2 linked regions of the Methylomagnum ishizawai genome follow. The protein of the gene in region 1 interacts with the protein of each later gene in a pairwise test. Links are inferred from orthologs where the notes say so. Each region holds a gene or a part of one and is shown on either strand. Other genes may lie near its edges.

Region 1 (14,810 bases):
GGCCCGCCTGCCGCGCCGGCCGAAGTCCCGGTGCTGCTGGGCCATGGCCCCGCGCCGCTCGCCATGAGCGATGTGCTGGTGAACCTGGGAACCCAGGTGCCGGAGGATTACGCCCGGTTCGGGCGGGTGGCGGAATTCATCGACGAGGACGCGGCGGTGAAACGGGCGGGGCGGGCGCGGTATAAGGCTTATAAGGAAGCGGGGCATGTGCCGGAAACGATTAAATTGGACGGCGGTATGGCGGGCTAACCCCTGGCCCGGCGACATCCGCCGTCAACACCGCCGCTTAAACTCCATCCAAAGGTATCCCGATGCACTATGTATTGATCATCCACGAAGTCGAATCCTATCCCGCATGGAAAACCATTTTCGACCAAGCCGCCGGGATGCGGAAAAACGCCGGTGAAATCGCCTATCAACTGCTCCGCTACGACAGCGAGGCCAATAAGATCGTCCATTTTTCGGAATGGTCCTCGCTGGAGCATGCCCGCCGCTTTTTCGAGTCCCCGGAATTGGTGGAAATCAGGGAACAGGCGGGCGTCAAAGCCCCGGAATTCATTTATCTACAAGAAATCGAGCGCGGCGCGTTATAACCCACCTTCCGCGCCCATCCGCCTTTACGTCGAATCCACACGCCAAACCCCATGGACAAAACCTACGACCCCCAAGCCATAGAACAAAGCTGGTATCAAACCTGGGAAGCGAGCGGCTATTTCCAGCCCTCCGGCACCGGCCCGTCCTACTGTATCGCCATCCCACCACCCAACGTGACCGGGAGCCTCCATATGGGCCATGGCTTCAACAACACCATCATGGACGCCTTGGTGCGCTACCACCGCATGAAGGGCCACAACACCTTGTGGCAAGTCGGCACCGACCACGCCGGCATCGCCACCCAAATGGTGGTCGAACGCCAACTCGCCGCGCAAGGTATCACCCGCCATAACATAGAGGGGGGGCGCGAGAAGTTCCTAGAAAAAGTCTGGGAATGGAAAGCCGAATCCGGCGGCACCATCACCCGGCAATTGCGCCGCCTGGGTTCCTCGGTGGATTGGAGCCGCGAGCGCTTCACCATGGACGAAGGGCTGTCGAAAGCCGTGCAGGAAGCTTTCGTGCGGCTGTACGACGATGGCCTGATCTACCGCGGCAAGCGGCTGGTGAACTGGGACCCGAAGCTCCACACCGCCATTTCCGACCTCGAAGTGCAGAACGAGGAGGAAAAAGGCTTCATGTGGCATTTCCGCTATCCGCTGGCGGATGGTTCGGGGCATCTGGTGGTCGCGACCACCCGCCCGGAAACCATGCTGGGCGACACCGCCGTCGCCGTCCACCCGGAAGACGAACGCTATCAACACCTGATCGGTAAAACCATCCGCCTGCCCATCACGGACCGGGAAATCCCCATCGTCGCCGATGACTATGTCGATCCCGCATTCGGCACTGGCTGCGTGAAGATCACCCCGGCCCATGATTTCAACGACTACGAAGTCGGCAAGCGCCACAACCTGCCGCTCATCAATATCTTCACAAGAGATGCGACGATTGTTAGTGACACAGACTGGCCAATGACCCATGAAGGGCTGAGGCATGCTCGCATTCAATCAAGGGATGTAATTGATTTGGCAACAGATATAGGCATTCCCAAAAAATACTGGGGACTCGACCGCTTCGAGGCCCGCAAGCAAGTCATCGCCGAATTCGAGAACCTGGGGCTCCTCGAAAAGATCGACCCCCACACCCTCAAAGTGCCGCGCGGCGACCGCTCCGGCGTGGTCATCGAACCCTGGCTCACCGACCAGTGGTATGTGGATGCCAAGAGCCTGGCCCAGCCCGCCATCGCGGCGGTGGAAGATGGCCGCATCCGCTTCGTGCCCCAGCAATACGAAAACCTGTATTTCTCCTGGATGCGGGACATCCAGGATTGGTGTATCTCCCGCCAACTGTGGTGGGGCCACCGCATCCCGGCGTGGTACGACAACCAAGGCCGGGTCTACGTGGGCCGCAACGAGGCCGAAGTCCGCGCCAAATACAGCCTCGCCGCCGACCTCGAACTGCGCCAGGACGACGACGTGCTGGATACGTGGTTCTCGTCGGCACTGTGGACCTTCTCGACATTGGGCTGGCCGGACGCAACGCCGGAACTCAAGACCTTCCACCCCACCGACGTGCTGGTGACGGGTTTCGACATTATTTTCTTCTGGGTCGCCCGCATGATCATGATGACCATGCGCTTGATGAAGCACCCGGACGGCTCGCCGCAGGTGCCGTTCAAGACGGTGTATGTGCATGGCCTGGTGCGCGATGCCGAAGGCCAGAAGATGTCGAAATCCAAGGGCAACGTCCTCGACCCCTTGGACATCATCGACGGCATCGCCCTGGAAGATTTGGTCTCCAAGCGCACCAGCGGCCTGATGCAGCCGCAAATGGCGGAGAAGATCGAAAAGCGCACCCGCAAGGAATTCCCCAACGGCATCGCGGCCTATGGTTGCGACGCCCTGCGCTACACCTTCGCCTCGCTGGCCTCGACCGGACGCGACATCAAATTCGACATGGGCCGGGTCGAGGGCTACCGCAACTTCTGCAACAAGCTGTGGAACGCCGCCCGCTACGTGCTGATGAACACCGAAGGCCAGGACACCGGCCTCGCCGGCGAATGCGCCTACAGCCTGCCCGACCGCTGGATCCGTTCCCGTTTGGGCCAGACCATCGCCGCGACCGTCGCCGCCATCGAGGACTACCGCTTCGACCTCGCCGCCCGCGCCCTCTACGAATTCACCTGGAACGAATACTGCGATTGGTATTTGGAACTGGCGAAAGTGGCGCTCCAGACCGGCGACGAAACCCAGCAACGCGGCACCCGCCAAACCCTGGTGCGGGTGCTGGAAACCCTGCTGCGGTTGGCCCATCCCGTCATGCCGTTCATCACCGAGGAAATCTGGCAGCGGGTCGCGCCGCTGGCGGGCCAATCGGGCGACACGATCATGCGCCACGCCTATCCGCAAGCCGAATCCTGGCCACTGGACGGCGAAGCCGAGCAGGAAATGCGCTGGGTGATGGACGTGCTGATGGGCATCCGCCGCATCCGGGGCGAAATGAAAATCGCCGACGGCAAGGCCATCCCGGTGCTGTTGCAGAACGGCTCGGCCCAGGATTGGGCCTATCTCGCCCATAACCGCGATTTCATCGCCCGCTTCGGCCGCCTGGACAGCCTGGGCCAGTTGGCAGCCGACGAGGCCGCGCCGGAATCGGCCATCGCCCTGGTCGGCGAGTTGAAGGTGTTGATCCCCATGCGCGGCCTGATCGACAAGGATGCCGAACTGGCCCGGCTCGACAAGGAAATCCAGCGTCTCGCCAAGGACGCCCCGCGCATCGAGGCCAAGCTCAACGATCCCGCCTTCGTGGAAAAGGCACCGCCGCAGGTGGTCGCCAAGGAACGTACCCGGTTACAGGAGATTCAAGCCAGCTTGACGGAATTACATGCGCAAGTGGAGAAAATCCGGGCGCTATAAGGCATAATCCGAACAGCCGCCCTCGTCGGCGGATTCCCGGCCCGTGGTAAAAACCCGCCACTCAACTAAGCTTTACGGGACCGGGAACCCGCCAACCTGGGCCGGATGGCCGTTCCTTACCACCCAGCAAGCATCATGGCGATATCTGCTTCCAAAATCCCGCTCAGCGGCATGGCGAAATGCCTGGTCAAAGAAGAACTCCTGTCGGATACCGACGCCCATAGCCATTTCGAGGAAGCCCTACGCAAAAGCGTCCCCTTCGTCACCCATCTGGTCGGCAACAAAATCCTCGATAGCCTGACCATCGCCAACGCGGCCTCCAAGGAATTCGGCATCCCGTTGTTCGACCTGAACGCCATGATGCCGGAGATGATGCCGCTGAAATCGGTCAGCGAGAAACTGATCCGCAAGCACCACGCCCTGCCCTTGTTCCTGCGCGGCAACCGCCTGTTCCTGGCGGTGTCCGACCCCACCAACCTGCAAGCCCTGGACGAGATCAAATTCCAGTCCCGGCTCGGCACCGAGAGCGTCCTGGTCGAGGAGGACAAGCTGGTCCGCGCCATCGAAACCGCGCTGGAGGCCCAGGACAACACCTTCAAGGACTTGCTCGACGCCGACCTCGAAAACCTCACCGTCACCGGCGGCGACGACATCGACGGCCCGGCCGAAGGCGAGGGCAGCGACATCGACGATGCCCCCATCGTGCGCTTCGTCAACAAAATCCTGCTGGACGCCATCAAGCGCGGCGTGTCCGATATCCATTTCGAGCCCTACGAAAAGAACTTCCGGGTCAGGTTCCGCCACGACGGCATGCTGCACGAGATCGCCGCGCCCCCGGCGGCCCTCGCCGGGCGCATTTCGGCCCGCCTCAAGGTCATGTCGCGCATGGACATCGCCGAGCGCCGGGTGCCGCAGGATGGCCGTATCAAGATGATCCTCTCGCGCACCCGTTCCATCGACTTCCGCGTCAACTCCTGCCCCACCCTGTTCGGCGAAAAGATCGTACTGCGTATCCTCGACCCCACCGCCGCCCAGATCGGCATCGAGCGGCTGGGGTTCGAGCCGGAACAACAGGAAAACTTCCTCAAGGCGCTCCACAAGCCCTACGGCATGATCCTGGTGACGGGGCCGACCGGCAGCGGCAAAACCGTCTCGCTCTACACCGGTCTCAACATCCTCAACACCCCCGACACCAACATCTCCACCGCCGAAGACCCGGTGGAAATCACGGTGCCGGGCATCAACCAGGTCAACGTCAACGTCAAGACCGGCCTGACCTTCGCCGAGGCCCTCCGCGCCTTCCTGCGCCAAGACCCGGACGTCATCATGGTGGGCGAAATCCGCGACCTGGAAACCGCCGAAATCGCCGTGAAAGCCGCCCAGACCGGCCACTTGGTGCTGTCCACCCTGCACACCAACGACGCCCCGCAAACCCTGAACCGCCTGATGCAAATGGGCATCCCGCCGTTCAACATCGCCTCCGCCATCCTCTTGATCATGGCCCAGCGCCTGACGCGGCGGCTGTGCGAGAACTGCAAGCAAGAAATCCAACTGCCGCCCGAGGTCTTGATCCAGGCCGGTTTCAAGGAAAGCGACCTGGCCGGCATGACCCTCTATGGCCCGGTCGGCTGCGACAAATGCGTGAAAGGCTATAAAGGCCGGGTGGGCATCTACCAAGTCATGCCCATCTCCGAATCCATCAACCGCATCATCCTCGAAGGGGGCAACGTGATGCAGATCGCCCAGCAAGCCAAAGCGGACGGCATCGCCGACCTCCGGGACTCGGGACTCAGAAAAGTCAAGGCGGGGGTCACCAGCCTGGCCGAAATCGACCGCGTCACCCGGGATTAAGCCATGGCCGCCAAAGAAGAAACCGTCCTCTACGTCTGGGAAGGCACCGACCGCAACGGTGCCCGCATGAGGGGCGAACTGACCTCGCGCAGCGAATTGGTGGCCAAGGCCGAACTGCGGCGGCAGGGCATCAAGGTCGTCAAGATCAAGAAAAAGCCCAAGCCGCTGTTCTCCCCTTCCAAGAAAGCCATCACCACCAAGGATATCGCCATCTTCAGCCGCCAGTTGGCGACCATGCTGTCGGCGGGCGTGCCCCTGGTCCAAGCCTTCGAGATCGTGGGCCGCGGCCATGAGAATCCCAGCATGCAGGAGTTGATCCTCGCCATCAAAGCCGATGTCGAGGGCGGCAGCACCCTGGCCGAAGCCTTGGGTAAACACCCTTTATATTTCGACGAATTGTTCTGCAACCTGGTCCATGCCGGCGAACAGGCCGGCGTCTTGGAAACCCTGTTGCACAAGATCGCCGAGTACAAGGAAAAAACCGAATCGATCAAGGCCAAGATCAAGAAGGCGCTGACCTATCCGGCGGCGGTGCTGGTCATCGCCATGATCGTGAGTTCAATCCTCTTGATTTTCGTGGTGCCCCAGTTCGAAGCGCTGTTCAAGGGCTTCGGCGCGGATTTGCCGGCCTTCACCAAGATGGTGGTCTCCATGTCGCAATTCCTCCAGGCCTACTGGTACATCGTCCTCGGGACCATCATGGGCGTGGGCTGGGTTTTCATCAACCTCAAGAAACGCTCCAAGGCCTTCAACCACGGGCTGGACCGGCTGATCCTGCAAATCCCCGCCATCGGCGTGATTATCCACAAGGCCGCCATCGCCCGCTTCGCCCGCACCCTGTCCACCATGTCGGCGGCGGGCGTGCCCTTAGTGGAGGCCTTGCAATCGGTGTCGGGGGCCACCGGCAATATCGTCTACTCCCTGGCGGTCCTCAAGATGCGCGACGACGTATCCACCGGCACCCAGTTGCAAATGTCGATGCGGCAGGCCGATTTGTTCCCCAACATGGTGATCCAGATGGTCGCCATCGGCGAGGAATCCGGTTCCCTCGACAGCATGCTGGGCAAGGTGGCCGATTTCTACGAGGAAGAGGTCGATAACGCCGTGGACTCCCTGAGCAGCCTCCTCGAACCCATGATCATGGCGATCCTGGGCGTGATCGTGGGCGGCTTGGTGATCGCGATGTACCTGCCGATCTTCAAACTGGGTTCCGCCATCTAAGCCTATGAATTCATTCGATATCCTGGCCGAAAACCCCGCCGGGTTCCTGGCCGTCGCCGGTTTGGTCGGCCTGATGGTCGGCAGCTTCCTCAACGTGGTCATCCACCGGCTGCCCATCATGCTGGAACATTCCTGGAAACAGGAATGCCGCAACTACCTGGAACTGGAACCCGAAGCCGCGCCGGAAGCGCCCTACAACCTACTGACGCCCCGCTCCCATTGCCCCCAGTGCGCCAAGCCGGTCGCCATCGGGGAAAACATTCCCATCCTCAGCTACTTGCTGCTGCGCGGGCGTTGTTCCGGCTGCGGGACGCGGATTTCGCCGCGCTACCCGGCGGTGGAATTGCTGACCGCCCTGGTCTCGGTGGCCGTGGCCTACCGCTTCGGCTTCGGGCCACAGACCGCCGCCGCCCTGCCCCTGAGCTGGTGCCTCATCGCCCTGACCTTCATCGATATCGACCGGCAATTGCTGCCCGACAGCCTGACCCTGCCGATGCTGTGGCTGGGCCTGTTCCTCAGCCTATTCGGGATTTTCACCGACAGCGCGGCTAGTATCCTCGGGGCCATCTTCGGCTATCTGAGCCTGTGGACGGTCTATCAATTGTTCAAACTGGCGACCGGCAAGGAAGGCATGGGTTATGGCGATTTCAAGTTGTTGGCCCTGATCGGGGCGTGGCTGGGCTGGGACAAACTGCCGATGGTGATCTTACTGTCCTCGCTGGTGGGCGCGGTGATCGGCATCGCCATGATCCTCTTGTCCCGCCAGGAACGGGGCACGCCGATTCCCTTCGGCCCCTACCTCGCCATCGCCGGCTGGATCGCCCTGGTCTGGGGCGACGCCATCAACGCGGCCTATCTCGGCCAATTCCACTAAGCCCATGTTCAAGGTGGGCTTGACCGGCGGCATCGGCAGCGGCAAAAGCACGGTCGCCGATTTGTTCGCCGCGCAAGGCGTGCCGGTGCTGGATGCCGACCGGGTCGCCCGCGATCTGGTCGAACCCGGCCAACCCGCCATCGCCGCCATCGCCCGGCACTTCGGCCCGGACCTCCTCAAGGCGGGCCGTCTGGACCGGGAGCGGTTGCGGCGGATCGTGTTCGCGGACCCCGCGGAACGCCGCTGGCTCGAAGCCTTGCTCCACCCCAGGGTCTACGCCGAACTGGAACGGCGGATGGCGGCGCTGGCCGCGCCTTATTGCCTGCTGGTCATCCCTTTGCTGCTGGAAACCGGCCAGCGCGGCTTCGTGGACCGGTTGCTGGTGGTGGACTGCCCGGTGGACCTCCAGCGGCAACGGCTACAGATGCGGGACGGCATCGACGCCGCCCAGGCCGATAGAATGTTGTCCGCCCAGATTGGCCGCCCGCAACGCCAAGCCGCCGCCGACGATATCCTCGAGAACACCGGCACCGTGGTCGATCTCGCCGGGCCGGTGGAACGCCTGCACCGGCTTTATCTGACCCTCGCATCGGGTTCCGGGCCCGGAAACGCCGCGCCGGCCCCCTAAAACCGCCGCTATTGACTAATAAAGTCGATCAACGAAAATGTTGCCCGCCTAAGGACGGGCACCCACCCAAGCCAAACTGGATTGGCCCCGACATCCCTGACCGGATTCTTCCCCTTGAACAACTTCACCATCTACGAATTTCCGCTGAACGAACGGATTCGCCTCTTCATGCGCCTCGAACAATTGTTCCAGCAGGTCGATCATTTCGTGGCCGGGGCTTCGGTCTGGGATAGCCGGGCCGTCATCTCGACCCTGTTGGACGTGCTGAGCCTGTTCAGCCGCAACGACCTCAAATCCGAAGCGCTCAAGGAACTGGACCGGCACTCGGCGGCCTTGACCAAGATGACCCGCACCCAACCCGATATCGACCATGGCAAGGTGGAGACCCTCCTGGCCCGGCTCGACGCCCTGAGCAAGGAACTCTACGGCAACCCCGGCAAGATCGGTGTTTCCCTGATGGAGAACGACCTGTTCAAAAGCATCTCGCAACGCAGCGCCATTCCCGGCGGGACGTGCAGCTTCGACCTGCCCGCCTTCCACTATTGGCTGCAACTCGGCGACACCCAGCGCCGGCGCGACCTGGCGGAATGGATCCTCCCATTCCAACCGATCCGCACCGCCATCGACCTTTTGCTCAGCTTCATCCGCGGTTGCGGCACGCCCGGCGAGGAACTGGCCGCGGCGGGCTTCTTCCAGAAAACCCTGGACCACACCCTGCCCTACCAACTGCTGCGGGTGGCGGTCGAGCGCGACCAGCCCTATTTCGCCGAAATCAGCGGCGGCAAACACCGCTTCACCGTGCGCTTCATGCGGCCCGACGCCGCCGGGCGGCCCGTGCAATGCCCGGAAGACGTGCGGTTCCAACTCACCTGCTGCCTGTTGTGAGGCCCCCATGGCCACGACGGTGCGATGTCCCACTTGCGGCCGGCTTGTGGAATGGACCGAAGCCCAGCCGTTCCGGCCTTTTTGCGGCGAGCGCTGCAAGCTGATCGATCTCGGGGCTTGGGCCACCGAGACCTACGCCATCCCGGCCGCAGCCGAACAACCTCCCGCCGATCCCGAAGCCCCCGAAACCTAACATACACGCAAAAATTTTTTGCTCCCCGCCCTTGAAAACAAACAGCCCCGTCTCTACTTCGCTAGCAGCCCTTAGGGGCGAGTGCTAACACCGTTCGGCACTCCAACAAATCGACGGAGGCGGGTCGCCCGACCGGCCCGCCGCAGTTCCAACACAACTCCCGGATGATCGGGAAAAGGATCGTAAGACCATGAAAATCCGCCCTTTACATGACCGTGTCGTCGTCAAGCGCTGGGAAGAAGAACGCACCTCCCCCGGCGGCATCGTGATCCCCGATTCGGCCAAGGAAAAGCCCATCAAGGGCGAAGTGGTGGCCGTCGGCCTGGGCAAACCCCTGGACAACGGCGATGTGCGCGCCCCGAGCGTGAAAGTCGGCGACAAGGTGCTGTTCGGCAAATACGCCGGCAACGAAGTCAAGATCGACGGCACCGAATACCTGATGCTGCGCGAAGACGACATCATGGGCGTATTCGTAGCCTGAACCCACCGACCGCGAACCGACACATTAGGAGATAAGAAACCATGGCAGCCAAAGATGTACGCTTTTCCGACGACGCCCGCCAACGCATGCTGGTCGGCGTGAACGTCCTCGCCGATGCCGTCAAGCAGACCCTCGGCCCCAAAGGCCGCAACGTGGTGCTGGAAAAGAGCTTCGGCGCTCCCACCGTGACCAAGGACGGCGTGTCCGTCGCCAAGGAAATCGAACTCAAGGACAAGTTCGAAAACATGGGAGCCCAGATGGTGAAGGAAGTTGCCTCCCGCACTTCCGACGTGGCCGGCGACGGCACCACCACCGCCACCGTGCTGGCCCAGGCCATCGTGCGCGAAGGTCTGAAATCCGTCACCGCCGGGTCCAACCCGATGGACATCAAACGCGGCATCGACCTCGGCGTCGCGGTCGTGGTCAAGCAACTGCAAGCCCTGTCCAAGCCCTGCACCACCAGCAAGGAAATCGCCCAGGTCGGTTCCATCTCGGCCAACTCCGACGAGAGCATCGGCCAGATCATCGCCGACGCCATGGACAAGGTCGGCAAGGAAGGCGTCATCACCGTGGAGGACGGTTCCGGCCTCGACAACACCCTGGACGTGGTCGAGGGCATGCAGTTCGACCGCGGCTACCTCTCCCCCTATTTCATCAACAGCCAGGAAACCATGAGCGTGGAACTCGACTCCCCGTTCATCCTGCTGCACGACAAGAAAATCTCCAACATCCGCGACCTGCTGCCGGTGCTGGAAAAAGTCGCCAAGTCCGGCAAGTCCCTGCTGATCGTGGCCGAGGACGTGGAAGGCGAAGCGCTGGCCACCCTGGTGGTCAACACCATGCGCGGCATCATCAAGGTCTGCGCGGTCAAGGCTCCGGGCTTCGGCGACCGCCGCAAGGCCATGCTGGAAGACATCGCCATCCTGAGCGGCGGCACCGTGATTTCCGAGGATGTCGGCCTGTCGCTGGAGAAGGTCGAGTTGTCCGACCTGGGCCAGGCCAAGAAGGTGCAGGTCAACAAGGAAAACACCACCATCGTCGATGGGGCCGGTAGCGCCGCCACCATCAAGGCCCGCGTCGAGCAGATCCGCAAGCAGATCGAGGACACCAGTTCCGACTACGACCGCGAGAAGCTGCAAGAGCGCGTCGCCAAGCTGGCCGGCGGCGTGGCGGTCATCAAGGTGGGTGCCGCGACCGAAGTCGAGATGAAGGAAAAGAAGGCCCGCGTGGAAGACGCGCTGCACGCGACCCGCGCCGCGGTCGAAGAAGGCATCGTGCCCGGCGGCGGCGTGGCCTTCGTCCGCGCCCAGGCCGCGCTGAAGGACTTGCAGGGCAAGAACCACGACCAGACCGTGGGCGTCGCCATCCTGCGCCGCGCCATCGAGGAACCGCTGCGCCAGATCGTCACCAACGCCGGCGAAGAGGCTTCCGTGGTGCTGTCCAAGGTGCAGGAAGGCAGCGGCAGCTTCGGCTACAACGCGGGCAACGGCGAATACGGCGACATGATCGAAATGGGCATCCTGGACCCGACCAAGGTGACCCGTTCCGCGCTACAGAACGCCTCCTCCGTGGCCGGCCTGATGCTGACCACCGAGGCCATGGTCGCCGAAATCCCCAAGAAGGAATCGGCCCCGGCGATGCCCGGCGGCATGGACGGCATGATGTGATCGGCTTGGGCTGATCCCGTCCCGAACAAAAGCCCCGCCGGGGAAACCCGGCGGGGCTTTTTTTACGGGGCCAATGACCGGATACCGCAACTCAGCGCTGTATCCACTTATAGTTGCAAACCGAGCAATAGCATTTGCGCTTGCCGCGCCGGAAAACCGATTTGAAGGTGCGGGTGCCCACCCTGAGTTTGGCCCTGTCCCTGGTCTTGCATTTCGGGCAGTAGAACACGTTGAAACGCCTGTAAAGGTGGTACCAGAACATGCCGGCCACGCTCACCACCACCGACCCGACGAAGGTGGGCAGGATATAGGGCAGGACATACTTGCCGGCATAAAACCCGAGCCGCTGCCAATAATAGGATTTGACCAGCCAAGCCGGCAAAGCGGCCTCGATCCAGGCCAGGGCTTTCCCCCTCAGGCCCGCGAGCTTCGGCTGCGCCTGGGCGGCGGGCTTGCCCTTGGCGAATTTGCGCTCGCCCTCGGCCGGGGCGACCCCTTCCTTCGCGTGCCTGGCCCAGAGCTTGAAGCTCGGCATCAAATCCACCGCCCGTTGCAAACGGTCCACCTGTACATGGCGATAGGGGTTCTGGCTGAGGGACAGCACATAGACCGCCCGCCGCAACTCGGCCTCCAATTCGGAGAAGTCGGCGTCCTCCCATTCGGTCACCGCCTTGCCGTAGAGCTTGTTATCGGGCGTGGACCAGAATTGCTCCGTCAGCAGGGCGCCATCCTCGGCGATGAAATTATTGGGATTGAACAAAGAACGCACCTGGCCGCCATAGGCCAGATGGCACAGCAGCAAGGCCAACACCAGCAGCCCGCCCCGCGCCCTTCGACTTCTCGTTATCGGAAACACTCGTCGCCCCCTAGCATTGGTTTCATTTTCCATCCGGCCGGCCCTTTCCCCGCCACATCCGTGGCCCTGCCCGGGCGCAAAGCGGGAAGTGTAGCCAGCTTATTACAAGCAAGGCAAGAACATGGCACCGCGCCCCGGAGCGCTCCGGGAATCGGCCCGCCCCCCTATGGACGCCTAAAAAAAGGGCACCCGAAGGTGCCCCGCCGATACCTTGGCTTCCCGTTTCAACCCGGCTTGCCCGGCTTGGCCGGGGCGGCGTTGTTGTGGGAGTAATCGGTGATTTTCTGGGAAAGCTTATTCAACAGGCTATCGAAACCCTCGCGGTCGATGACGCTGGTATATTGGGCCTTTTTCAGGGCCAAATCGCTGATGCCATCGACGATGATATTGATGATCTGCCACTGCCCATTGAGTTCGCCCACGATATACTCGAACTTGATGGGTTTTTCCTTGGGGGCGGTGAAGTTATAGCGCAGCAACAGTTTGCCGTTCTTCAAATCCTGGCTGCTGTCGAACACGAAGGATTCGCCGCCATAGCCGTTGAACTGGGCGGCATAGGTGGCGACGCTCAGATCGATCAATTTCTCCATGAAGGCGGTTTTCTGGGCCTTTTCCAGCTTTTTCCAGTGGCTCCCCAGGGCGATCTGGGAGACCGCCTCGAACTCGAAGGTATCCCGCACCACCGGCCCGATCAATTTATAGCGTCCCTGATACCCCAATTTGTCCGCGCCCTTCATCGCCTGGATGAGCGTCTCGTTGAGTTTGTCCACGGGTTTCCTGGCTTCGTCCACCGGCTCGGCCCAAGCCGGGAAAGACGCGAGGCATACCAGCCACAAACCCAATATCAGCTTAAAAATCATAATGTTCCCCTTGCTCGACTAGGCGGGCGAATATAGCACAACCGCCGGGTTTTGGGATGGGATGGGCGGGCCGCCGCTCAGCGGCGCGACTGGCCGTAGAGGCTCACCAGCAGGTTGGCCTCGGACAAGGACAGGCCGAATTCCGCGACCAGTTCCTCGGGGCGGGCACCGGCCTTCACCTTGTCGATGGCGGTGTAATAGGGCTGCTGGGTGGTTTCGCGGGTGGCGAGTTCCTCGATGCGGGCGAGGCATTCGCGCAGGCGCTCCTCCTGGCCGAACACCCGCCGGTCCACCTGCACCGCCGCCGCGCACAGGCCCATCAAATCCTGGCTTTGCCGGGCCATGCCCTCGGCCAGGGCGGCGTGGTCGCGGGCCAGCTTGCGGTGGGCGCGGGCCAGCACGAACAAACCCGCCGCCAGGAGGGCCGACAAGGCGAGGAGCGCGAAATAAGGCAACCAGTTCATCGGGCGTATCGTCGATAGGGGAAGTAGGGTTCGCGGGCTTGGCGGGCGGTGGACAGGGGGTTGGCGGGGACCACGGGCCCGGACCCGGCCCATATTATGCGCCAAGACCGCGCGGGAACGGGACCGTCAGAAGAATTCGAGGTCGGCCCGCTCCTCTTCGCTCAGGAAGCGGTTGAGATCGACCAGGATCAGCAACTGGCCATTGCGGCTGGTGACGCCCTGGATATAGCGGGAGCTTTCCTCGTTGCCGACATTGGGCGCAGCCTCGACCTCGGAACCGCGCAACTCCACCACTTCGGCCACGCTGTCCACCAGGATGCCGATGACCTGGTCCACGGCCTCGATGATGACGATGCGCGAGGCGTCGTCGGGGTCTTTCGGATACAGGCCGAAGCGCTTGCGGGTGTCGATCACGGTGACGACATTGCCGCGCAGGTTGATGATGCCGACCACATAGTCGGGCGCGCCCGGCACCGGGGCGATTTCGCTGATGCGCAGGACTTCCTGCACCTGCATCACATTGACCCCGTAGGTCTCGTCGCCCAGGCGGAAAGTTACCCATTGGTTGACCGGCTCGGTACGTTTTTGCATGGCTCCGCTCATGGTGGCCTCGTTGTGATTGGGTTTGGTGGGATTCAGACCAACCCTGGAATCCCAAGTTTGCTTTGGGCGGCCGGACTCCATGCCAAAGCGAGCTTTGGACCCCGGCTTGGCCCGGAACCGGAACTTGGCCGGTTAACCATGGGCCAGCGCCCCGGACCGTTGTTGCGTCAAGCCGCCGCTCAGGGCGTCCTCCAGCAATTCGGCATAGGCGGCGGCGGCCTTGGTGCCGGGCGCGAAGCGGGATACCGGCTGTCCTATCTGGCTGGCCTCGCGGATGCGGGTATCGACCGGGATTTCCGAGCGCCAGGACTGGTCGCCGAAACGCTGGCGGATGACCTCCAGGGTTTGCAGGGCGGCGCGGGTACGGCGGTCGAACATGGTCGGCACGATGGTGAAGCGCAGCGCCACCCGGCGCGATTTGCCGATCATGGCCAGGGTGTGCAGCATCCGCTCCAAGCCCTTGAGCGCCAGGAATTCGCACAGCACCGGCACGAACAAATGCTCGCTGGCGGCCAGGGCGTTGACCATCAGGACGCCGAGCATGGGCGGGCTGTCGATCAGGGCGAAATCGTATCGCCCGCGCACCCCGGCCAGCGCGTTGCCCATCACCAGCCCCAAGCCCCCGGCCCCGTTCTGGCGCTCGATGGTCGAGAGCGCCGAGGACGCGGGCAGGACCGACAAGCCCTCGACGCCGCTGGGCCGCACATAGCGGTCCAGT
Region 2 (14,919 bases), 1.3 Mb from region 1 along the record:
CAGGCGCGGCAGGCGCAGCCGCCGGAATTCCGGGCCGAAGCCGCCGGGGTGATACACCAAGGATTGCAGCCAGCGGGCGAACAAGAGGCCGAGCATCAGGCTGAGCCCGTACAGCACGGCCAGGAGGCCGTTCATGATGCGCAAGGTGTCGTTTTCCTCGAAACCCTTGACGGTCGCGCCCGGCACCGCCGCCACGGCGCGGTGCAGCCAAGCCTTCCAGAACGCGACCACGTCCCCGGTCGCGAGGTGCATTCCCAGGATGAACAAGCCCACCCAAACGCCCACCACCAGGAGGGCCGCGCCTTGGGATTCGCTGCGGCGCAGGGTTTCGGCGGCGATGAGCGAGGGCGGCCACAGCGCGAACACCAAGGGGAAATCCAAGCCGGGCCGCGAGCCGAGCCAGAACCAGCCGCCCGCGACCACCAGCCCCGCGCCCAGCATGACCAGGGCGGCGGGTAGCCAGCCCTGGCGGAGGGCGTACAAACCCAGCGCCGCCGCCGAGATCAGGGCGAAGGGTGGGATTTTCAAGGCCAGGATGCCGAACAGGCCCGCGACCAGCACGGCGGACAGCGGGTGGCGCAGGATGAAGTGGGCGAAGGGATGCATGGGACGGGTTTCCGGGAGGATGGTGGAGGGGAAATCTAGCGTATTGAGGTGGGGGGTGGATAGGGGGCTTTGGATTGACGCCTTGGCCGGGGGGCGTCGTAATTCCGGGACCGCATCCGTAGGCGATCGACCATGCCGGCCTTGAGTCTTGAAATCCCTGCGGAGACCGCCGATATCTTGACCCAATTAGGCCTCGAACAGCGGTGCTTGCTCGGATCGACTCTGGTATCCCAGATGACTGGCTTGCTGGCGTCCATGTCGCGGACGGTTCTCCGCGACATCCAACCAGGACGGCGCGTTGTCGGCGATGGAATCCAATACGTCCTCGCTGTCGGCCAAGATAACCTTGAGTGCCTTGGCCGGGTCTTCGGTCGGATACGCTTTTTCCCATAGGTGGCGATGGCGATATCGAAGGCCGTGAACTTGAGCTTGCCCGATGCGCCCAGGCTCTTGCGGAGTTGCGACAAGCCGTGGGCCGGTTTGCGGAAATCCACGACCTCCAGGTCGAGATAGCCCCACACCGCCCGCCGGGGCGGCCGTATTGGGAGCGGGGTAGTTAGGGCGTTTCCGGTTTGGGTGTAGGCTCGGTCGTAGGGTGGGCATGTACTCATGCCCACCGCTTCCGGGCGGTCCCGGTGGGCACGGAATACGCGCCCACCCTACAGATAACGTGAAAATGCTCCAGCGCCCCAAATGCTCCAAATGGGCAGGCAAGATGGAATGTTCCCGACAGGCGAACCGGACCGGGAACCTCGGACTTGCGCGGCTCACTAACCCTCCGAGAATGCCGGATTTCCCGGCATTGACATGGAGGACGGTATGACTCAGGCAAAACAGGGATCGAAACAAACCCACGGGCTCGACGCCATCGCTCTGCTGAAGGAGGACCATACGCGGGTTAAAAACCTCTTCGAGCAATTCGAGGCGATGTCCGGGGGCGATGAAGAAGCCGCCGCCAAGGACGGACTCGTGAAGCGGATCTGTGCCGAATTGATGCGGCATGCCCAGGTCGAGGAGGAAGTCTTCTATCCGGCGGTACGCAAGGCCATCGATGACGACAAGATGATGGACGAGGCGGAGGTCGAACATGCCAGCGCCGAGGATTTGATTATCCAACTCGAGAGCATGGAACCCGGAGACGACCAATATGACGCCAAGGTGATGGTACTCCGCGAAATGATCGAACACCACGTCGCCGAGGAAGAGGAAGAGATGTTTCCGAAAGCGGTGAAGGCCAAGGTGGATACCGCCGCCCTGGGCGAGGCGCTATCCCAGCGCAAGCAGGCGTTGCGGGAGGAGATGGCGGAGTCCGCCTAGCGACCCAGCCGCGCCGAATCGATAGCCAACCCGTAGCCCGGATTGCGTTTAACGCCATCCGGGTTACGCGGAAGGTGGCAGTTTAAAGCGGTGGTGCTGGAAGCCGGAGCCGCATCCATGCGCGAATGCCAGCCGTGGGCTTCTGGATTCCATCCGTAGGCGGATAAAGGCCAAGCGCGGATGGATCGATGGCGGCACCGATCAATCCATCCCGCATTGGCAGGGCTGTGTTCCAGGTTTGGATGGAATTCATCCAAGCCTCGATCCCGCCAGCCCAGACCCGGTGTCGGAGCGCCACACATGACCCTGTGGATTGCAACGCTGCCCGGCCAGCTCCCGCCACTTCAAGGTAAAATCCCCGCCCCGACCCCCAACCCCCGGCGAACCCACCATGAAATGGCTGTTTTCTTTCGTTTTCGGCAAGCAAGCCGCCCGCGACGACGACCTGATCGACCGCTACAAGGATATCCGCAAAGCCGCACTCCAACTCAACACAGCCCTCGCCAAGGAAGTGCCCAAGGCGGCGGTCCCGGAGTGCGGCAAGAAACTCGGCCTGGTCAAGGCCGGCACCTTGATCCTCAACAACGACGATGAAATCGCTATCCTCTACGACTACTGCTTCCATCATTACCGCCGCGCCGACAAGACCGTCCTCGACCGCTACCGCGAACAACACCCGCCCGCGCCCGGTTCCACCGAGGCCGCGTTGTTGGAGGCGATGGGCCGTTCCCGTTATTCCTTGTTCCGGGTGGAAGAAATCCAGCACCAGCGCCGGGGCGCGACCCTGTGCGACCTTTTGGGCGGCGAGCGCTTCGATTTGATCGATATCGCCTTGAGCGAAACCGCCGAGCCGGGCTTGATCGTGGCCGGGCGCTTGCTGGTTTTTCCTAGATTCGCCATGTCCTCCGGCACCTTGATCCCGGTCGCCGAGCCCGTGTACGCGGACAAGATGCGCCCGGTGGTCCGCAAATATCTCCCCGATGAAACCGCCGCCCGCCCGGCGTTCTCGGAAGCGCAGGCGGCTTCCTTCGAGGCCCAGATCATCCGCATCGCGCTGCGGGAAGGCGGCGAGGACAATATGTTCTACACCGATGCCGAACATTGACCGGCTGCTCATCGTCGAGAGTCCCACCAAGACCCGCAAAATCCGCAGCCTCCTGGGACCGGGTTGGACGGTCGAAGCCAGTTTCGGCCATATCCGCGACCTGCCCGAGCGCGAAATGGGCCTGGAGCCCCCCGATTTCAAACCGCGCTACGTGGTGTTGGACCGCGCCAAGCCCCAGGTGCAAAAGCTCAAGGCGCTGGCGAAAACCGCCCGCGAGGTCTATCTCGCCACCGACCCCGACCGCGAAGGCGAGGCCATCGCCTGGCATATCCAGATGGCCGTCGGCCTGAGAAACCCGGCGCGGGTCACTTTCCATGAAATCACCGAGAAGGCGGTACGGGCGGCGGTCCAGGCACCGCGCAAGATCGACCTGAACTTGGTCGCGGCCCAGGAAACCCGGCGCTCGCTGGATCGTTTGGTGGGATATCTGGTGTCGCCGGAATTGTGCCGCCGCATGGCGTCGCGGCTGTCGGCGGGGCGGGTGCAATCGCCGGCCTTGCGCCTGGTGGTGGACCGCGAGCGCGAGATCGAGCATTTCAAGCCCATCACCCATTACGGTGTGACCCTATATTTCGAGGGGCCGCACGGCGATTGGCGGGCGCATTGGCTGCCCAAACCGCTGTTGCCGGAAGGTCAGGAGTATTGGACCGATCTGGCTTTCGCCCAGCGCGTCGCCGCAATCCGCGCGGTGAAGGTGGTCGGCTTCAAGGATGGCGAGCGCCGCGCCGAACCGCCCGCACCCTTCACCACCTCCACCCTGCAACAAGCCGCCTCGGCCAAGCTCAACCTCAACCCCAAGAAGACCATGGATGTGGCGCAAGCCTTGTTCGAGCAGGGCTTGATCACCTATATGCGTACCGACAGCCCCAATCTCTCGGACGAGGCCATCCGTGATATCCGCGCCTACGGCCAGAAACAACAATTGCCGCTGGCCCCCGCGCCGCGCCGCTGGCAGGCCAAAGCCTCGGCCCAGGAAGCCCACGAAGCCATCCGTCCCACCCATATCGAACACCGCGCCGCCGGGGGCGATGCCAGCGAACGGGCTTTATATCAACTGATTTGGGAACGGGCCGTGGCCTCGCAATTGGCGGCGGCGGTCTATGACGTGCGGCAGGTGGTGTTGGAATCGGTGGAGCCACTCGACGGCAAGACGATCCGCTTCGGCGGCAAGGGCGAAAAGCTCAAGTCCGCCGGTTGGCTGGCGCTGGCGGGCGGGGATGCCGCCGACGAGCTGGAAGCCGAGAACCGCGACAACCCGATCCCGGTCCTCAAGCCCGGCGACGCGCTGACCGCCAAGGATGGGAAGTTGGTCCAGAAGCAGACCGAGCCGCCCAGGCGCTACACCCAGGCCGGTCTGGTCAAGGCGCTGGAACGCCTCGGGATCGGGCGGCCCTCGACCTATGCCGCCATCATGGAAGGCTTGGTGCGGCGCGGCTATGTGGTGTTGAAGGGGAAGATCATGCATCCCACCGACATCGGCAAGGCCGTGGTGGATATGCTCAAGCCCTCGTTCCGCTTCCTGGAATACGATTTCACCGCCCGCATGGAGGACCAGTTGGACGAGATCGCCCGTGGCGAGCGCCAATACCGCAGCGTGGTCGCGGCCACCTACGACATCCTGCGCCAGGAGATCGGCGCGTTGCCGCCGTCGGAAGGCGCGGCGCGGCGTTCCGGTGCGCCGAAAGCGCAAGTGGACGCCACCGCCCCGGCCCGCGCCTGCCCCGAGTGTGGCAAGCCGATGCGGCGGATCAATGGGCGCAATGGCTGGTTCTGGGGTTGTTCGGGTTATGCGGCGGGGTGCCGGGCGACCTTGCCGGATGAGGCGGCGGCGCGTGAGGGTGGGGACGCGCCCGCCGTGCCCAAGCGGCGGCGGCCTGGGAAACGGGCCGAATCCGCGCCCAAGCGCAAGCCGTCCGGCCCGCGCCAGTGAGCCGGGGATTCAGCCGGGATTCTTCAAAATACCCTTCGCCGCCAAAGCCTCGCGGGTGATTTGCTGGCGCAAGGGGAAATCCTGTTTCCCGTGGATGTCCATATTGAGGGCGAACAACCAGACCTCGCCCGGCACCTCGACATAGCCCACATACCAGCCCACTTCGGGTTTCGTCCGAGCCACCCAGCCGGTTTTGGCGTACAGTTTGAAACCTGGGGTGGCTTCCCCCAGCATGATTTGCCGCAAACCTTCATAAGCCGCCGCGCCGAAAGGCAGGCGACGCCGATAGGCTTTTTTCAGGAAGGCGATTTGCTCCAGCGGGCTGATTTGCAAGGAGCCGTCCAGCCAGAATGTGGTGGTCTCGAACGGCGCTTGTAAATGTCCATAATCCATCCGGCGCAGATAATCGCGGTATTGATCCGCGCCCACCCGCCGCGCCAGTTCCTGATAACACCAGACGCAGGAGGATTTGAACGCGCTGGCCAGGGTTTGATCGCGGTTACAATCCGGGACGTCATAGGTCTGCCCGTTCCACTTGAAAACATCGTCCGGCCCGGCAATCGCTTTTGCTTCCAGCGCGATCAGGGTATTGGGGATTTTGAAGGTCGAGGCCGGGGAAAACCGGCGTTCCGCCCGGACAGCATTATGGAGATAGGTTTTTCCACTGTTCAGGGCGGAGAGGACGAGGGTTCCATTGGCGTCGTGCCGGGTGAAAATCCTGGCGATTTGCCGGTCTTCGGCGTTCGCCGCCAGGGAAAATAGCAGGAATAGGAGGGATAGGATTTTTTTCATCTTTCGAGCTGGAAGGATGGGGGGAATTCCGCGATTATGGCGCAGGGTCCACGAGAGCCAAAATCCGTACCGGAAACCCCGTTCCATGCTCCACGTTCGGCCAAACCACCAGCGCCACCGCCCCGGCTTCCGGTACCGCGTCCAGATGGGCCAATAACTCGACCTGATAATGGTTGGTGCCTAAAATATAGCTTTCCAGCGAATAATCATCCTTGGAAGTCGAAAGCCCCGGATCGGTATCCGTGGTTTCATGGCCGGAGGCGGTGATCTTGCGGGTTTCGTAGAGGTATTTCAGGGGTTCCAGCGACCAGCCCGGATAATGTTTGACGCCCTGGGCGTCGGCGTTCAGCATCTTGGCCTGGTCCGGCCAGCGCTTGGACCAGTCGGTGCGCAGGGCGACGAAACTCCCTGGGGGAATCGGCCCGTGGCGGTGTTCCCAAGCGAGGATATCGGCCAGTTTTACGGTGTAATCGGGATTGGCCGCGACTTGCCGATGCACGTCGATCACCACCAGGGGCATCAGCATTTCGCCGGCGGGGATGGCGTCCAGCATCCGCAATTGGGCGAAGAAATGGCCGGGCGGGTCGATATGGGTGCCCCATTGGCCGACATGGCAGTATTGTTCGGCCTTGAAACCGGCCTGGGGATAGTCGTATAGCGTGGTGCGGGTGGCGGGCGGGAAGCCGGGCCAATGCGGAATATCGACCGCGAGCGGATGGGAAAGGTCGACGATCCGGCGGGCTTGCAGGGTGTCGAGGAGGCTGGGGGCGCAGGCGCTCAGCGCGAGGCCGCACAGGCCCAGCGCCAGGCGGCGGAATAGGTCGGTGGGGCTGGTTTTGGCTGTCATGGCGTTGGCAGCATCCCGGTTTTATCCGTCCCGGCCCGGGCGGCGGCGCTCCCAGGCGTCGAGCAGGATCGCCACCAGCATATCGCTGAGGACGTTCACGCCCGAGCGTATCCTCGCGATGATCCAATCCACCGGGGCGATCAAGGGGATGGCGGCGGCGACCACGGCTTCCGGCAGCCCCGCCGCGCTCAGCACCAGGGGCAGCACGATCAGGCCCGCTTCCGGGATGCCCGCGATGCCCGCCCCGGCCATCAGGGCCGAGAACACGATCACCGCCTGTTGTTCCAGGCCCAGCGCGTAGCCCATGGCCTGGGCCAGGAACAGCGCGGCCATGGCTTCGTACAGGGTCACGCCGTCGTTGTTGAGGTTGGTGCCGGCGCAGGCGGCGAGCCGGGCCGAGCGGGCCGAGACGCCCATGGTGTCGAGGCAGCGCAGGGTGATGGGGATGGTGGCGAGGCTGCTATTGGTCGAAAGCCCGGTCAGCACCGCGTCGGCCCCTTGTTTGAGATAGACCTGGGGCGGCTTGCCCCCGGCCAGCCAGGCCATCAGCGGATAATAGACCAGCGCGTGCAGGCACAGCCCCAGACTGATGATGCCGAGGAAACCGGCCAGTTGCGCGAAGATGCCGACCCCGGCCTTGCCCACCACCTGCGCCACCAGCCCGAACACCGCGTAGGGCACCCATTCCACCACCCAGCCCAGCGCCTTCACCAGGATTTGGTAGACCGCGGCAATCAGGTTTTCCAGCGGGCGGATATCGGCGACATCGGTTTCGCCCTGGCGTTCCTTCAGCCAGCGCAGGGCCGCGCCGAACAACAGGGCGATCAACACCACCGAAATCACATTGTTGCTGACCAGGGGTTCGACCAGGCTTTGCGGGATGTAGCCCGAGAGGTTCTTGAGCGGGTCGAGCGTGGCGTCCGCCGCCGCCTTGGCCTTGTCGGGGGCGCTGGGGACCTGGGCCGTGAGTTGTTCCATATGGCCCTGCCAAGCCCGGCCCGGCTCGAAAGTGTTCATCAAACCCAGGCCGATGGCGAAGGCCACCGAGACATTGACCAGGCAGATGCCGACCAGCCGCGCGCCGCTCTTGGCGGTGATGGGCGCGTGGGTGAAGGCGTCGAGGATGGCGAACAGGATCAAGGGCACGGCCAGCGCCTTGAGCAGGCGGATGACCAGGAGGCCGAGCTGGCCCAGTTGGTTGGTGTCCAGCCCCCACAGGAAGGGCCGGGTGCCGCTCCAGGCCCCGAGCGAAATGCCCAGCGCGACCGCGATCACGACGCGCAGGGAGAGTGGCAGCGGCCAAAGCGGGTTGCGTTGCATGGAAAGGCTCCAGGGGTTGATCGGGCGGGGGATTTGGGGTTCGCTTCCCTGGAGTGCGTGGCCCGGATTCCGTTTCGGTCCATCCGGGCCGGGGGGATCAAGCCTGCTTCTTGTGGATTTCCTTGTGCAGCGCTTTGAATTCCTTGGTCAATTTATGATCCGGGGCGTAATGGATCAAGGGCCGGGATTCGCTGTGGGACTCCCGCACCTTGACCGAGGGCGAGAGCTTGGTCTTCAGCACCGGCTGGCCCTCGGACAACAGGGCGTTGACCATCTGCCGGGGCAGGGTGGCGCGGCCTTGGTATTGGTTGGCGATGATGCCCTCGATTTGGAGGCCGTTGTTGTGGTCGGCTTTGATCTCGGCGATGGCGGCCAACAAGGTGTAGAGGGCGTCGCGGGAGAATTGGTCGCAATCGAACGGGATCAGGCAGGCATGGCTGGCGATCAGGGCCGAGCGGCTGAAAAAGTTCAGGATCGGCGGCGTGTCGATATAGACGCGCTCGTAGCCTTGGAGTTGGTCCAGCGCCTCGCGCAGCTTGTAGATTTTGTAGCGCGATTCCAGGCGGCCTTGCAGGGGTTCCATTTCCGGGTGCGAGGGCAGCACGTAGAGGTTGGGGAAGGGCGTGGCGTGGATGTTGTCGTCCAGTCCTTCCTGGCCCTTGCTGAACGGATTGAGGCTCAGGGTTTCCTTGAAGAAATGCGCCAGGGTGGCGTCGGGGTCGGGCACCTTGTCGCCGAGCAGGTAATGGGTGGAATTGCCCTGGATGTCCATGTCGATGACCAGCGTTTTCTTGCCTTCGGCGGCGCTGATGGCGGCGAGGTTACAGGTGATCGTGGACTTACCCACCCCCCCTTTCTGATTGAAAATGACCCTGCGCATGGTGGTTTCTTATGGAATAGCTGTGTTGTAAGCGTCGGGGCGGGCGGCCTGGGCCGTCCCGCCGGGAATCACAGGCGGTCAGCGCGCCCCTTGGGCGAGCCGCATGAAGTAGATCGGCAGCACTTCGTCGTCGTTGAAAGTGACCGCTTCCCAGGCGTCGGTTTGCAGCAGGAGTTCCCGCAGCAATTGGTTGTTGAGGCCGTGGCCGGATTTGTGGCCGGTGAACGAGCCGATCAGGCTATGGCCCAGCAAATATAAATCGCCGATGGCGTCGAGAATCTTGTGCTTGACGAATTCGTCCGCGTAGCGAAGACCGTCTTCGTTAAGCACACGATAATTGTCCACCACCACGGCGTTGTCCATGCTGCCGCCCAGGGCCAGGCGGCGCTTCCTGAGCGCTTCGATGTCGCGCATGAAGCCGAAGGTGCGCGCCCGGCTGACTTCCTTGACGAACGAGGTCGAGGAGAAGTCGATGCTGGCGGTCTGGGTGTCCTTGAGGAAGGCGGGATGGTCGAAGTCGATGGTGAAAGTCACCTTGAAGCCGTCGTAGGGCTCGAAGCAGGCCCATTTGTCGCCGTCCTCGACCCGCACCGCCTTCTTGATGCGGATGAAGCGCTTGGGCGAGCTCTGCTCCTCGACCCCGGCGGACTGGATCAGGAAGACGAAGGGACCGGCGCTGCCGTCCATGATCGGCACTTCCGGGGCGCTGACATCGACGTAGGCGTTGTCGATGCCGAGGCCCGCCAGCGCCGACAACAGATGCTCGACCGTGGAGATTTTCACGCCGTCCTTGACCAGGGTGGTGGACAGCGTGGTTTCGCCGACGTTCTGGGGCCGGGCCTCGATCACCACCGGCTCGGGCAGGTCCACCCGGCGGAACACGATCCCGGTGTTGGCCGCCGCCGGGCGCAGGGTGAGATAAACCTTTTCGCCGGTATGCAAACCCACGCCGGTCGCTCTGATGACATTCTTCAGTGTTCTTTGCCTGATCATCCGGTTCACCTATTGGAAATATTGGATGGAGTCCGCGTGGGTTAGGCCACCCACGGGGAGGAAGCTGCACGGCCCGTGCCACATCCGGGCCGGAAAGATAAGGACCGTGCAAGGGGGGAATGGGCGGCGGGTCCTGGCCACCCATCCTGGAAGCGGGGGAAAGCGTCGCCTCAGTCGGCTTGGCGGCGCAGGAAGGCCGGGATGTCCAGATATTCCAGGTCCATATCCTTCTTGGTCTCGGTGCGCCCTTCGGATTTGGCCTCCTTGCGGAACTTGGCCGGGCGTTCGTAGGTACCGTAATCGACCTCGCCGGAGGTATTGCGCACCAGTTTGATCGGGGCTTCGACCGCTTGGCGCTGGCTGGAAAGGCCGGTCGCCACCACGGTCACGCGCACTTCGTCCTCCAAGGTCGGGTCGATGGCGGTGCCGATCACCACCACGGCCTCGTCGGAGGCGAATTCGCGCACGGTGTCGCCCACCTCGCCGAACTCGCCGATGGAGAGGTCTTGGCAGGCGGTGATGTTGACCAGGACGCCGCGGGCGCCGTTGAGGCTGATGTCTTCCAGCAGCGGGCTGGCGATGGCCTTTTCGGCGGCTTCGCGGGCGCGGTGGTCGCCCGCGCCGATGCCGGTGCCCATCATGGCGATGCCCATTTCCGACATGACCGTGCGCACGTCGGCGAAGTCCACGTTGATGAGGCCGGGCCGGGTGATGAGGTCGGCGATGCCCTGCACCGCGCCCAGCAGCACGTCGTTGGCGGCGGCGAAGGCGCTGATGAGGCTCACGTCCTTGCCCAGCACCGAGAGCAGCTTTTCGTTCGGGATGGTGATGAGCGAGTCCACGAACTGGCTGAGTTCATCGATGCCCTTTTCCGCGAGGTCGCGGCGCTTCTTGCCCTCGAACGGGAAGGGCTTGGTGACCACGGCCACGGTCAGGATGCCGGCTTCCTTGGCGATCTCGGCGATGACCGGGGCCGCGCCGGTGCCGGTGCCGCCGCCCATGCCGGCGGTGATGAACACCATGTCCGCGCCTTCCAGCACTTCCATGATGCGGTCCCTATCGTCGAGCGCGGCCTGGCGGCCGATTTCGGGGTTGGCCCCCGCGCCGAGGCCCTTGGTCAGGGCGTTGCCGAGCTGGATCACCGAGCGGGCCTTGATGCTCTTGAGCGCCTGGGCGTCGGTGTTGGCGCAGATGAAATCCACGCCCTCGATGCTGCTGTTGACCATATGGTTGACGGCGTTGCCGCCGCCGCCACCGATGCCGATCACCTTGATGACGGCGCTCTGGCTGTAAGAATCCACGAGTTCGAATTTCATTGTTTCAACCCCACCGTAACTGTCTGTAGTCAAAAATTGCCCGTAAACCATTGTTTCATGCGTGCCCACAATCCCTTGAGGCCGGTGCCCACGGCGATGTGCGGCTCGCTCTGGGCATGTTGCTGCTTACCGAATAGCAAAAGACCGACGCCGGTGGCGTAGATCGGATTGCGTACCACTTCGTTGAGTCCGGTCACGTATTGCGGAATGCCGAGACGGACGGGCATATGGAAGATTTCCTCCGCGAGTTCCACCAAGCCCTCCACCTTGGAACTGCCGCCGCTCAGGACGATCCCGGCGGCGATCAGGTCCTCGAAGCCGCTGCGGCGCAACTCCGCTTGCACCAACAGCAGCAGTTCCTCGTAGCGCGGTTCCACGATCTCCGCCAAATTCAACCGCGAAATCTGCCTGACGGGCCGGTCGCCGATGCTGGGCACCTCGATGGTGTCCTCCAGCTTGGCGAGCTGGGTCAGGGCGCAGGCCTGTTTGATCTTGATTTCCTCGGCGAACTGGGTCGGCGTCCTGAGCGCCACCGCAATATCGTTGGTCACTTGGTCGCCCGCGATGGGGATGACCGCCGTATGCCGGATCGCGCCGTGGGTGAACACCGCCATGTCGGTGGTGCCGCCGCCGATATCGACCAGGCAGACGCCCAAATCCTTCTCGTCCTCGGTCAGCACCGCCGCGCAGGAGGCGAGTTGTTCGAGGATGATGTCCTCGACTTCCAGCCCGCAGCGGCGGATGCATTTGACGATGTTCTGCGCCGCGCTCACCGCGCCGGTCACGATATGCACCCGCGCTTCCAGGCGGATGCCCGACATGCCGATGGGTTCCTTGATGCCTTCCTGCCGGTCGATGACGAATTCCTGGGGCAGGATGTGCAAAATCTTCTGGTCGGCGGGGATGGCGACGGCGCGGGCGGAGTCGATCACCCGGTCCACGTCGCTCTGCACCACTTCCTTGTCCTTGATGGCGACGATGCCATGCGAATTCATGCTGCTGATATGGCTGCCCGCGATGCCGGCGTAGACCGAGTGGATGCGGCAACCCGCCATCAGTTCGGCTTCCTCGACCGCCCGTTGGATCGATTGCACGGTGGTTTCCAGGTTCACCACCACGCCTTTCTTGAGGCCGCGGGAAGGGTGGCTGCCGATGCCGATCACTTCGATATCGCCGTCCTCGCCGATCTCGCCGACGATGCAGGCGACCTTCGAGGTGCCGATATCCAAGCCCACAATCAGGTTGCGATCCGATTTCCTAGCCATTGAATCGTTATTTTATCCGTTTGGGTCAGTCGAAATTCCGGTCCGGGGTTCAAGTATCCGTGGGGGCTTGTTCCAGCGCCCCGCCGGCGGGATTATCGGCGGGCGGCGGCTCCGGTTCCAAGGGTTTCCAGATCACCGAGAAACCGTTGGGATAACGCAAATCCAATTTCTGGATGGCCGCGATCCGGTCCTCCCCCAACCGCGGCAGCAGGGATAGCGTGCGTTCCAGGGCCGCCAAGGGGTCTTGGTGGCCGAACACGATCTCCACGCCGTTCTCCAATTGCGCCACCCAGGCCCGGCGTTTGCTCAGGCTCAGGGTGACGATGCGTAGCTGGCGTCGTTCCAGCTTGGCGTTGAGCGCCCGCAAGGTGCCCAACACCAGTTTTTCCTGGCCTTCCGGGCCGGACAGCAGTGGTAGATGTTGGTAATCCGCCACGCTCGGCGGGGTGAAGCGCTCGCCCCGGTCGTTGAGCAGGCTGTTCCGGTCCCAGCGGGCGATGGGTTTTTGTTCCTCGATCCGCACCACCAAGGTATCGGGCCATAGCCGCTCCACCCGCACCCTATCCACCCAGGCGAAGGTTTTGGCCTCCGTTTCGATCCGTTCCATATCGGTCGAGAAATACCCGCTGTGGGTATAGGGGGCCAGGGTTTGCTCGAAGGCGTCCATATCCAGGTTCCAGATCGAGCCTTCCACCCGCACATACCGCATGGGCAGATAGGTTTCCAACCGGTTTTGGCTCAGTTTGGCGGCGGCCATCACCAGCGCGGCCATACTCCCCAGCGCCACCAACAGCCGGATCACGGGAAAGCGTCGTGGTTGGGGCCGCGCCCGTGGCCGGGTATACCTGGGCATCCGGGTTTAGCGCCGCGGATCGAAACTGGTTTCCAAAATACGCCAGACCAGGGCGTCGAAATCGAGTCCCGCCGCCCGCGCCGCCATCGGCACCAAGCTATGGTCGGTCATGCCGGGCACGGTGTTGACCTCGATCAGCCAGGGTTCGCCCGCGCCATCGACCAGCAAGTCCACCCGGCCCCAGCCCATGACGCCCACGGTAGCACAAGCACGCACGGCCAGTTCGCGCAGTTTGGATTCGGTTTCCGGGGGCAGGCCGCAGGGGCAATGATAACGCGTGGTTTCGGCGCGGTATTTGGCATCGAAATCATAGAAGGTATTGGGTGTTTCCAACCGGATCAAGGGCAGCGGCTCGCCGTCCAGGACGGCGGCGGTATATTCGGCCCCGGTCACCCAAGTCTCGGCGAAAACCGCGCAATTATATTGCGAAGCGCGGTGCCATGCTTCCAATAATTCCGCGGGATTTTCCGCCCGGCTCATACCGATGCTGGAACCTTCCTCGGCGGGTTTCACGATAACCGGGAAATTCAATGTTTCCGCGCAAGCCGCCAAGTCCGCCTCCGAGCGCAACCGCATCCAACGCGGGGTCGGCAATCCCGCGCCGATCCAGCACAATTTGGTCCTGAGCTTGTCCATGGCCAGGGCCGAAGCCAACACGCCGCTGCCGGTATAGGGCAGCCCCAAGGCTTCCAAGGCACCTTGTAGCACGCCATCCTCGCCGCCCCGGCCATGGATGATATTGAACACGCGGTCGAAGCCCGTGCCCAGCAAGGGTTCCAAGGGCCGCGCCCCGACATCCAAGCCCACGGCATCGACGCCCTGGTTCAAAAGAGCCTGCAACACGGCTTTACCGCTTTTCAGGGAGATTTCCCGCTCCGCCGCCGCGCCGCCCATCAGGACCGCGACCCGTCCGAACGCCTGGGGATTGTCCACTCGCTTGCTCATTCGATTGCTCCGCTGACCGGCGCCACGCCGACGATTTTGACTTCGGGAACCAGGTCCCGGCCTTGTTGTTGCCGCACGGTGTCCCGCACATGCAGGACCAGCGCTTCGATGTCCGCCGCCGTCGCCGCGCCGGTGTTGATGATGAAATTGGCGTGCTTGTCGGAGACGCAAGCCCCGCCGATTTTAAAACCCTTGAGCCCCGCGGCTTCGATCAACCGCGCCGCGAAATCGCCTTCCGGGTTCCTGAACACCGAACCGCAACTCGGCAGGTGGGTCGGTTGGGTCTCGTTGCGCCGCGCCAGCAAGGCTTTGATCTTGTCGCGGCCCGCCGAGTCTTGGTTGCGGACCAGCTTGAGTTCGGCGGCGGCGAACCATTCTCCCACGGGGCCGCGCACGCTGCGGTAGCCGACGGTGTAATCCGTGGGGCCGCGGTGGCGCAAGACGCCGTGGCGGTCCACCGTGACCACCCGTTCGACCCAGGGCCAGGTTTCGCCGCCGAACGCCCCGGCGTTCATCGCCAAGGCCCCGCCCAGCGTGCCCGGAATCCCGGCCAGGAATTCCGCGCCGTCCAATTGCCGTTCCGCGCAGAATTTCGCCACATGGCCGCAAGGAACGCCCGCCTCGACATAGACCCGGTCTTCCGCCAGCGCCCGTAGGTTTTTCAGGCGGTTGCGGGTGCAGATCACCGTGCCCCGGATACCGCCGTCCCGCACCAAGAGATTGCTGCCCAGGCCGACCCAGAATAACGGT

What was found.
Region 2: the proteins of zapD (region 1) and ftsZ interact in binary tests that used the Escherichia coli proteins (3 or more experiments, as listed by UniProt). The link is inferred for Methylomagnum ishizawai from one-to-one orthologs.

The regions. Positions count from the first base shown.
Region 1 is NZ_AP019783.1:2,020,833-2,035,642, reverse strand. What follows is about bases 7,295-10,082. They hold zapD (cell division protein ZapD), read left to right. Parts: upstream 7,295-8,197; coding sequence 8,198-8,968; downstream 8,969-10,082. Other genes in these bases: groL (chaperonin GroEL), read left to right, coding at 9,684-10,082; groES (co-chaperone GroES), read left to right, coding at 9,352-9,642; yacG (DNA gyrase inhibitor YacG), read left to right, coding at 8,976-9,161; coaE (dephospho-CoA kinase), read left to right, coding at 7,460-8,083; K5658_RS09260 (prepilin peptidase), read left to right, coding at 7,295-7,455. Outside these bases: K5658_RS09285 (DNA polymerase III subunit chi), read left to right, coding at 1-249; K5658_RS09280 (antibiotic biosynthesis monooxygenase), read left to right, coding at 312-593; K5658_RS09275 (valine--tRNA ligase), read left to right, coding at 645-3,509; type IV-A pilus assembly ATPase PilB, read left to right, coding at 3,645-5,360; K5658_RS09265 (type II secretion system F family protein), read left to right, coding at 5,364-6,581; more of K5658_RS09260, read left to right, coding at 6,586-7,294; more of groL, read left to right, coding at 10,083-11,309; K5658_RS09230 (hypothetical protein), read right to left, coding at 11,401-12,165; K5658_RS09225 (HpnM family protein), read right to left, coding at 12,390-13,025; K5658_RS09220 (DUF2802 domain-containing protein), read right to left, coding at 13,103-13,489; K5658_RS09215 (chemotaxis protein CheW), read right to left, coding at 13,616-14,080; K5658_RS09210 (ParA family protein), read right to left, coding at 14,225-14,810. UniProt on the Escherichia coli protein: Cell division factor that enhances FtsZ-ring assembly. Directly interacts with FtsZ and promotes bundling of FtsZ protofilaments, with a reduction in FtsZ GTPase activity.
Region 2 is NZ_AP019783.1:709,729-724,647, forward strand. The notes cover bases 9,034-11,930. They hold ftsZ (cell division protein FtsZ), read right to left. Parts: upstream 11,107-11,930; coding sequence 9,961-11,106; downstream 9,034-9,960. Other genes in these bases: lpxC (UDP-3-O-acyl-N-acetylglucosamine deacetylase), read right to left, coding at 9,034-9,790; ftsA (cell division protein FtsA), read right to left, coding at 11,136-11,930. In the rest of the region: K5658_RS03135 (hypothetical protein), read right to left, coding at 1-606; K5658_RS03140 (hypothetical protein), read right to left, coding at 793-945; K5658_RS03145 (hemerythrin domain-containing protein), read left to right, coding at 1,426-1,923; K5658_RS03150 (DUF7986 domain-containing protein), read left to right, coding at 2,315-3,028; topA (type I DNA topoisomerase), read left to right, coding at 3,015-4,958; blaOXA (class D beta-lactamase), read right to left, coding at 4,968-5,750; K5658_RS03165 (cyclase family protein), read right to left, coding at 5,785-6,597; K5658_RS03170 (dicarboxylate/amino acid:cation symporter), read right to left, coding at 6,619-7,917; K5658_RS03175 (ParA family protein), read right to left, coding at 8,015-8,797; more of lpxC, read right to left, coding at 8,876-9,033; more of ftsA, read right to left, coding at 11,931-12,371; K5658_RS03195 (cell division protein FtsQ/DivIB), read right to left, coding at 12,421-13,173; K5658_RS03200 (D-alanine--D-alanine ligase), read right to left, coding at 13,231-14,169; murB (UDP-N-acetylmuramate dehydrogenase), read right to left, coding at 14,166-14,919. UniProt on the Escherichia coli protein: Essential cell division protein that forms a contractile ring structure (Z ring) at the future cell division site. The regulation of the ring assembly controls the timing and the location of cell division.